Regions from separate parts of the Pseudarthrobacter sp. YAF2 genome, predicted to be linked through region 1. Evidence: riboswitches for the same ligand, from Rfam matches in the RefSeq annotation. Region 1 holds a riboswitch; each other region holds the start of a gene.
The links. Region 1 has a riboswitch for S-adenosylmethionine ahead of AB4Y79_RS16440 (cobalamin-independent methionine synthase II family protein). Riboswitches for the same ligand answer to the same signal wherever they lie in the genome.
Positions count from the first base shown of each region.

Region 2: it holds a riboswitch for S-adenosylmethionine, as region 1 does, so the genes downstream of both, metX (homoserine O-acetyltransferase MetX) here and AB4Y79_RS16440 (cobalamin-independent methionine synthase II family protein) in region 1, are expected to answer to the same signal.
Region 3: it holds a riboswitch for S-adenosylmethionine, as region 1 does, so the genes downstream of both, AB4Y79_RS15745 (aminotransferase class V-fold PLP-dependent enzyme) here and AB4Y79_RS16440 (cobalamin-independent methionine synthase II family protein) in region 1, are expected to answer to the same signal.

Region 1 is NZ_JBFRDA010000015.1:111,668-114,609, reverse strand. Features, by position in the region: gene AB4Y79_RS16445 (adenylosuccinate synthase) at 233-1,522, opposite strand; SAM riboswitch class I at 1,793-1,897, shown strand; gene AB4Y79_RS16440 (cobalamin-independent methionine synthase II family protein) at 1,911-2,942, shown strand, end outside.
Region 2 is NZ_JBFRDA010000010.1:2,052-4,993, forward strand. Features, by position in the region: gene AB4Y79_RS11735 (bifunctional o-acetylhomoserine/o-acetylserine sulfhydrylase) at 1-1,168, shown strand, start outside; SAM riboswitch class IV at 1,268-1,383, shown strand; gene metX (homoserine O-acetyltransferase MetX) at 1,396-2,511, shown strand; gene AB4Y79_RS11745 (alcohol dehydrogenase catalytic domain-containing protein) at 2,634-2,942, shown strand, end outside.
Region 3 is NZ_JBFRDA010000014.1:203,650-206,591, reverse strand. Features, by position in the region: gene AB4Y79_RS15750 (class I SAM-dependent methyltransferase) at 1-381, opposite strand, end outside; gene AB4Y79_RS15745 (aminotransferase class V-fold PLP-dependent enzyme) at 479-1,897, opposite strand; SAM riboswitch class IV at 1,935-2,048, opposite strand; gene hisN (histidinol-phosphatase) at 2,190-2,942, opposite strand, start outside.

The DNA.
Region 1 (2,942 bases):
CAACCGGCGACGGCTCTCTGCGGGGTGCATCCCTGCACCGCCAAAAGCATGTTGGAACCGTCCGCTGATCAGTTCAAATGGTGTTAACGAGTCTGGTTGCGGCGCCTGCAGGCGTACAAGCCCCGCCGCGTTAAGCCTGTGTAAATTACAGCCCACCCCGGCAAACGCCAACGGCGGCCCACCTGCAAAAGGTGGGCCGCCGCCGTCGTCTGCCGTGTTCCGGACGAACGTGTCAGTCGTTGATGAGGTCGTTCACCACGATGGTCTGGTCGCGGTCCGGGCCAACGCCAATAGCGGAGAACCGGGTTCCGGACAGCTTCTCCAGCGCCAGCACGTAGTTCCGGGCGTTTTCCGGGAGGTCCGCGAGGGTGCGGGCAGCGGTGATGTCCTCGGTCCAGCCGTCGAAGTACTCGAAGATGGGCTTGGCGTGGTGGAATTCGGTCTGCGTCATGGGCATCTCGTCGTGGCGGACGCCGTCAACGTCATAGGCCACGCACACAGGGATCTGTTCGATGCCGGTGAGCACGTCCAGCTTGGTCACGAAGTAGTCCGTGAAGCCGTTCACGCGGGACGCGTGGCGGGCCAGGACGGCGTCGTACCAGCCGCAGCGGCGCGGGCGCCCGGTGTTGACGCCGAACTCACCGCCGGTTTTCTGCAGGTACATGCCCATCTCGTCGAAGAGTTCGGTGGGGAACGGGCCCGCACCCACGCGGGTGGTGTAGGCCTTGATGATGCCGATGGAGCGGGAGATTCGGGTGGGACCGATGCCGGAGCCCACTGATGCGCCGCCCGCGGTCGGGTTTGAGGAGGTCACGAACGGGTAGGTTCCGTGGTCGACGTCCAGGAACGTGGCCTGGCCGCCTTCCATCAGGACGACCTTGCCCTCATCCAGGGCGGTGTTCAGGACCAGCGTGCTGTCGATGACCAGCGGGCGGAGGCGGTCGGCAAAGGACAGGAAGTACTCAACGACCTCGTCCACCACAACACCGCGGCGGTTGTAGACCTTAACCAGGAGTTCGTTCTTCTGGCGGAGCGAGCCTTCCACTTTCTGGCGAAGGATGGACTCGTCGAAGACGTCCTGGACACGGATGCCCAGCCGGGCCACCTTGTCCATGTAGGCGGGGCCAATGCCGCGGCCGGTGGTTCCGATGGCGCGGCTGCCGAGGAAGCGTTCGGTCACTTTGTCCAGCACCTGGTGGTACGGGGCCACCAGGTGGGCGTTGGCGGATACGCGCAGCCGCGAGGTATCGGCGCCGCGGGCCTGGAGTCCGTCGATCTCCTGGAAAAGGGCTTCGAGGTTCACCACGCAGCCATTGCCGATGATGGGAACCGCGTTGGGGCTGAGAATGCCTGCCGGCAGCAGTTTGAGTTCGTACTTTTCACCGCCTACGACGACGGTGTGCCCGGCGTTGTTGCCGCCGTTGGGCTTGACGACGTAATCAACACGGCCGCCCAGAAGGTCGGTGGCCTTGCCTTTTCCTTCGTCGCCCCACTGGGCTCCTACGATCACAATTGCTGGCATGGGATCCTCCCCCATTCGTTCGGGCTGCCCGGGTCCGGCCGCGGGGAGCGGACCTGCGCAGCGCCGTTCATGAGAATGCCCCGAACAGACCGGCCTTCGCCAGACCGCAAGGCGGCGCAGCGACGCAAGAGTTCCGGGGCTCTTACCACCCAAGTTTAGCGGATCAGGCACTTTGTCCACTCGATGGGCCCGCCGCGGCCTCGCAATGGCGGTCCGCCACATTCTGAACCGCATTTGCCCCTGACCACGCTCCTGGATTTAAGTGGGAGTGGACCATCCGGAGCGGCTGAGAGACCTGGCTCAATGACGCCGCAGCAACCACGGTCCGGCAGGAAAGCTGCCGGCCGAAGGTGCTACTGCCAGGACCGATGGAAAGGAAGATTCCAGCATGCCCCTGAACACCGACCACATTCGCGCCACCCACGCCGGGTCCTTGCCCCGCACGCCTGAACTTATCGCGGCCAACACCGCCAAAGAATCCGACGGCATCACTCCAGCGTTCCTGGAGCTCCTGGAAAACTCCGTTGTGGACGTGGTCCAGCGCCAGAAGGACCTGGGAATCGACATCCCCAACGACGGCGAGTACGGGCACACGATGTCCAACTCCGTTGATTACGGGGCCTGGTGGAACTACTCCTTTGCCCGGCTCGGCGGCTTGGAGCCGACCAACGTGGACCGCTGGGCAGAAGCCGAAGTCCGGCGTTCCTCCCCCGGGAACGTTGTCCTGACGTCATTCCCCGACCGGCGGGACCGGCAGGCGTTCAACGAGGCGTACAACGACCCTTCCTCAGGGATCCTGGCGCACCGAAAGAGCGTGTCCCAGCCCAAGATCGCCGGGCCCCTGACCTACACCGGCCATGACCTGGTGGCCTCGGACATCAAGAACCTGAAGACCGGGCTCGCCGCGGCCGGTCTCACTGAGGGATTCGTGGCCTCACTCTCCCCCGGTTCCTGCGCCCGCGTAGCCAACGAGTACTACAAGAGCGATGAGGAACTTGTCTACGCCTGCGCCGATGCCATGCGCGAGGAATACAAGGCCATCATCGACGCCGGCCTGACGGTCCAGCTCGATGATCCGTCCCTGGCCGAAAGCTGGGACCAGATCAACCCGGAGCCGTCCCTGGAGGACTACCTGAAGTTCATCCAGCTGCGCGTGGAGGCCACCAACTGGGCGTTGCGGGACCTCCCGCAGGAACAGATCCGGCTCCACGTTTGCTGGGGCTCCTGGCACGGCCCACACACCACGGACATCCCGTTCGCTGACATCGTCGGCTCCGTACTTCAGGTCAATGCCGGCGCATACTCCTTCGAGGCCGCCAATGTCCGGCACGAACACGAATGGCGGGTATGGGAGGACACCAAGCTCCCTGAGGGCAAAGTGATCATCCCCGGCGTCGTCTCGCACGCCACCAATGTGGTG
Region 2 (2,942 bases), on a different contig from region 1:
GCCGATCTACACCCGCATTGGCAACCCCACCCAGGATGCTGTGGAGCAGCGGATCGCCAGCCTCGAAGGTGGCCTCGCCGCTTTGCTGCTGAGCTCCGGCCAAGCCGCGGAGACCTTCGCGGTCCTGAATATCGCAGAGGCCGGGGACCACATCGTGGCCAGCCCCAGCCTGTACGGCGGCACGTACAACCTGTTCGCCCACACCCTGAAGAAGTTCGGCATTTCGGTCACCTTCGTGGACGATCCGGACAACCTGGACCAGTGGCGCGGGGCTGTGCAGCCCAACACCAAGCTGTTCTTTGGCGAGGTGGTTTCCAACCCGCGCCAGGACGTCCTGGATATCGAAGGCATTTCCGAGGTGGCACACCAGGCAGGCGTTCCCCTGATCGTGGACAACACCCTTTCCACTCCCTACCTGATCCGGCCGCTGGAATGGGGTGCGGACATCGTGATCCACTCCGCCACCAAGTACCTGGGCGGCCACGGCTCAGCCATCGCCGGCGTCATTGTCGACTCCGGCAAGTTCGACTTCGGCAAAGAGCCCGAGCGGTTCCCCGGCTTCAATACCCCGGACCCCACCTACAACGGCCTGGTCTACGCCCGCGACCTCGGCGCCAATGGTGCACTGGGTGCCAACCTTTCCTACATCCTCAAAGCCCGTGTCCAGCTGCTGCGCGACCTCGGCTCGGCGGTCTCCCCGTTCAACGCCTTCCTGATTTCGCAAGGCCTGGAAACGTTGAGCCTGCGGGTGGAACGGCATGTTTCCAACGCCACGGAAGTGGCGCGTTGGCTGGAGGCAAGGGACGACGTCGAATCGGTCGCCTACGCGGGGCTTCCGTCCAGCCCCTGGTATGAGCGTGGCCGCACGTACGGCCCCAAGGGGACCGGCGCCGTCGTCGCCTTCAACCTGGCCGGTGGCGCGGAGGCGGGCAAGCGCTTCGTCGACGCCCTTGAACTGCACTCCCACGTGGCCAACATCGGTGACGTGCGCTCCCTTGTCATCCACCCGGCGTCGACCACCCACAGCCAGCTCTCGCCCGAGCAGCAGGTGGTGGCCGGGGTCAATCCCGGGCTGGTCAGGTTGTCGGTCGGCCTGGAGCACATCGACGACATCCTGGCTGACCTTGAAGCCGGTTTCCGCGCGGCCAAGGGCGCCGCTGACGCCTGATTGGCAGCACGCGGCGGCACGGGCGGCCGGCAACGCCGGGAAGTCACAACCAGTCACACTCTTGGCCTGGGGTGGGGGGTGTTTCGTACACTCGAACCAGGTCATGAGTGCCAGTGACAGCCCCGGCTTGCTGGCCGGCAACCCTCCTTCCGCGGTGGGGTGCCCCGGGTGAAGACCTGGCCTGCCGGTCAAATGACGGCAGGCAAGCGCGTAGAAGAGGTCTTGCCATGACGGTTACCGTCGCCCGAACCACCATTCCCGAACACGGAGTTGTCCGCTACGCCTCCATTGGAGGACTCGAGCTGGAGGGCGGCGGCTACCTGCCGGATGTCACCTTGGCTTACGAAACCTGGGGCACGCTGAATGCGGACGGCAGCAACGCCATCCTGATCGAGCATGCCCTGACCGGCAGCACCCACGTGACTCGCGGCGACACGGACGAAGAGGGCTGGTGGGAACAGTTGGCCGGTCCCGGCGCTCCCGTGGATACCGACCGTTTCTTCGTGGTGTCCATCAACATCGTGGGCGGTTGCTACGGATCCACGGGCCCGTCCTCGCCAGCCCCGGACGGAGCGCCGTGGGGGTCGCGGTTCCCGCTGGTCACGCTGCGGGACAGCACTGTTGCGGAGGCCCGGCTGGCGGATCAGCTGGGCATCGGGAGCTGGTACGCCGTCCTTGGCGGTTCCATGGGCGGCGCCCGCGCCCTTGAGTGGGCCGTGACCTACCCCGACCGCGTGCAGCGCTGCGCCGTCATCTCCGTCGGGGCTGCCAGCACGGCCGAACAGATCGCTTTCGCCCAGGCCCAGACCCTGGCCATCCGCCAGGACCCGAATTTCAACGGCGGCGACTACTACGGCGGCCCGTGCCCGGAAGACGGACTGGCCCTGGCCCGGCGCATCGCCCACATCACATACCGGTCCGCCGCGGAACTGGAAGGGCGGTTCGGCCGGGAACCCCAGGCGCCGGAGTCGCCCCTGCGCGGCGGATTACTGGCAAACCGCGGCCGCTACCAGGTGGAAAGCTACCTGGATCACCAAGGCAGCAAGCTCGTCCGACGCTTCGACGCAAACAGCTACATCGCCCTCACCGAGGCGCTGATGAGCCACGACATCTGCCGGGGACGGGGGCCACTGGCCGAAACGCTGGCATCCTCCACCGCCCGGTTCTTCGTCGCCGCCGTGGACTCCGACAGGCTCTATTTCCCGTCCCAGTCCCGCGAATTGGCGCAGGCGCTGCCCGGCGAGGTCGACGTACATATGATCCAGGCACCAATAGGCCACGATGGCTTCCTGACCGAGATCGGGCAGCTGGGACACCAGCTCCGGACCGCGTTCCTGGTCTAGCAGCGCTCGCCGCATCCCGGCTGCGGGCGGCGGCGCCACCATTCGGTACCCACCACGGGGCTGCCGACGCGGCGGTGCCGCAGTGCAGGCGCCCCGGACGCGAAGTACGGCATGATCGTGCCATGAAAGCCGCCGTCCTTTACTCCACCGTTCCCGCTGTTCCCGCCCCCGGAAGTGCACCGGGGAAGCGCCGCTACGCCGACGCCAAGCCCCTGGTGGTGCAGGAACTGGACCAGCCGCAGCCGCGCGCCGGGGAGCTTGGGGTTGCCATCACGTACTCCAGCCTGTGCCATTCGGACCTGTCCGTGGTGGACGGCTCCCGGGTCCGGCCGCTTCCGATGGCCCTGGGCCACGAGGCCGTGGGGCGGGTGGTATCCGTGGGCGGCGGCGTGGCGGACGTGTCTGTCGGAGACCACGTTGTGCTGGTCTTC
Region 3 (2,942 bases), on a different contig from region 1:
GGTGCTCGCGGCCAACGGGTCGCACCAGTGCCAGGCCTGGGCCACGGTGACGACGTCGAAGCGGGCGGCGGGCAGGCCCGTCGCCTCCGCGGTCCCGCTCACAGCCGTTGCAGCAGGGCAGTGCGCCGCCAGTTGGGTGAGCATGTCCGTGGAGGGGTCGACGGCGGTTACCTCCAGGCCCAGGTCCAGCAGCAAGGCAGTGAACTTTCCGGTACCGGCGCCGACGTCGAGGGCATCCCGGGCGTGGGCAGGAACCAGCCATCGGGCTGAGTCCGCGGGGTATCCAGGCCTGACGCGCTGGTAGTGCCTCCCGCCATCCTGGAAACTCTGGCCAAGTTCCCGCCGGCGACCACGATCAAGCTTGGGGCCACCCCGAATCACGCGTGGACTCCTTCGATTCCGCCTGTTGATGTCCCTCGAATTTACCGCACGCCCGGCCAGGGGCCGTGCACACGGACCAGGAACGGAAGGCTTTGGCTTAGTCGTCGATGCAGGGGGCGGCGCCGGCCGTGCCCGGTGTATTGGGTGCCCAGTGCGGGTAGGTGCGGGAATCGTTGGCGGGCACCCAGCGGCCTGCGTCCACCACGTAGTCCCAGCCCAGTCCGTTGCCGCGCAGCGCGCGGATGCCGGCCAGGAGGCGTTCGGCATCCTCCAGCCGGGATCCGAGGCCGAAGCTCGCCCGAAGGGATCCGTTCGGCAGGCCCAGGCGCTTCAGCAGCGGGTGGGCGCAGAAGCGTCCGTCACGCAGGCCCACGCCGTGCTCCGCCGCAAGGTAAGCGGCCACCAGCCCGGCGTCGTAACCCGCAACCGAGAAATTGACCACACCGATGGTGTCCGTTTCCGGATTGGTGTCCTTGAAGATCTGGTGGACCGTCACGCCGTCGATGCCCTGCAGGCCCTCCACCAGGAACGAACGGATGGCCGATTCGTGGGCATGCCACCGGGCCTGGTCCAGTTCGGCGATCACCTGGGTGGCGCGCGCCAGGGTGGCTGCGCCAAGCACGTTGGGTGAGCCGCCCTCGTGGCGGGCCGGGCCGGTGGCCCAGCTGACGCCGTCGAGCCTTGCTTCCTTGACGGCGCCGCCGCCGGCAAGGTGGGGGACACCGGCGTCCAGCCAGTCCGGACGTCCCACCAGGACGCCTGCGCCGAACGGTGCGTAAAGCTTATGGCCGGAGAACGCAAGGTAATCGACGTCGTCCGTGCTGATGTCCACCCGCCGGTGCGGGGCGAGCTGGGCGGCGTCCACCACAATCCGTGCGCCGTGCTGGTGCGCCAGTGCGGCCAATGCCCGGATGGGGAGGATCTCGCCGGTGACGTTGGCGGCGCCGGTGACGGCCAGCAGGCTGACCCCGCCCTGCTCCAGTTCAGCGCGGACGGCCTCCAGCGTTCCGCTGATGGTGTCGGCGGCGACGATGCTGCGGTGCGGGACGCCCTGCCACGGCAGGAGGTTGGCGTGGTGTTCGATGTCCAGGTACAGGACATCTCCGGCGGGGTGGCCGCCGGCCAACGGCAGGCAGCCGGCCAGCAGGTTCAGCGAATCGGTGGTGTTGCGGGTGAAGATGACCGAATCGTCGGGGCGGCCGCCCACGAAGTCGCGGACAATGCTGCGGGCGTTTTCATACACCGAGGTGCTGATCTGGGATGCATACCCTGCGCCGCGGTGGACACTCGCGTAGTAGGGAAGGATCTCGTTCAGGTATGCGGACACCACGGACAGTGCCGGGGCGGATGCGCCGTAGTCGAGGTTTGCGTAGCGGACGTGGCCGCCGGAAATCAGGGGCGCCTGGATCTCGGCGCCGGTCACCGCGGCGAGGGGCCGGCCGGCGATGGCCTGGCGCGGATCCGGCGCGGCTAAGTTGTCGATGGCGGACTGGGGGGAGACGGTGGCAGTTGTCACAGAGACCTCACTTGGATACAGGACTCCGGCATGCTGGAATCCGCGCTTGCCGTATCCGCTCCGGACCGGCCTGGTCGTCACCCGGGGCACCCCACCGCGAATGGAGGGTTGCCGGCCAGCAAACCGGGGTTTTGCGCTGGCACTCGTGACCTGGATAAAAGCGTAGAACATGGGGTGGCCAGGACTAAAGCCGCGGCAATTGTTAAGGCCTTTGTTACGTCCTGCCGAAGAAACGGCCGCGGACGCCCCCAAAAGGAGGCGTCCGGCGTCGTATTATTCGATTCTTCCGCGGTCAGGGAGCCTGCTGCAGGAGGTCGTCGAGTTCCGGGTTCAGTCGGTGCAGCACCTCTGAGTGCAGGATCGAGTTCGTGGCCAGGGCATTGCCGCCGAACGGGCCGTCCTCGCCTTCGAGGGAGGTGAAGCGGCCGCCGGCCTCCACCACGATCGGCACCAGGGCAGCCATGTCGTACAAGTTCAGTTCGGGTTCGCAGGCGATGTCCACCGAGCCTTCGGCCACCATGCAGTAGGACCAGAAGTCCCCGTACGCCCGGGTCCGCCAGACGTCCTCCGTCAGGCCCAGGAACTCGTCAAGGTTTCCGCGTTCCTTCCAGCCGCCCAGGCTGGAGTAGGAGAGGGAGGCGTCGGACAGGTTGGAGACGTTGGAGACCCGGAGCCGGGTGGCGGCGGCCAGGGACCTGCCCATGTAGGCGCCCATGCCTTTGGCCGCCCACCAGCGCTTGCCCAGTGCCGGTGCGCTGACGACGCCCACCACGGGCTCGCCCTCGTCCACCAGGGCGATCAGCGTGGCCCACACCGGGACGCCGCGGACGAAGTTCTTGGTCCCGTCGATGGGATCAATGATCCAGCGCCGCGAGCCGTGGCCGGTGCTGCCGAATTCCTCGCCCAGGACTGCATCGCGGGGCCGGGAGCGGGAGAGCTGGCCGCGGATGGCCTCCTCGGCCGCCTTGTCGGCGTCGGTGACCGGCGTCAGGTCCGGCTTGGTCTCGACGTGGAGGTCCAGGGCCTTGAAGCGGCTCATTGTCTG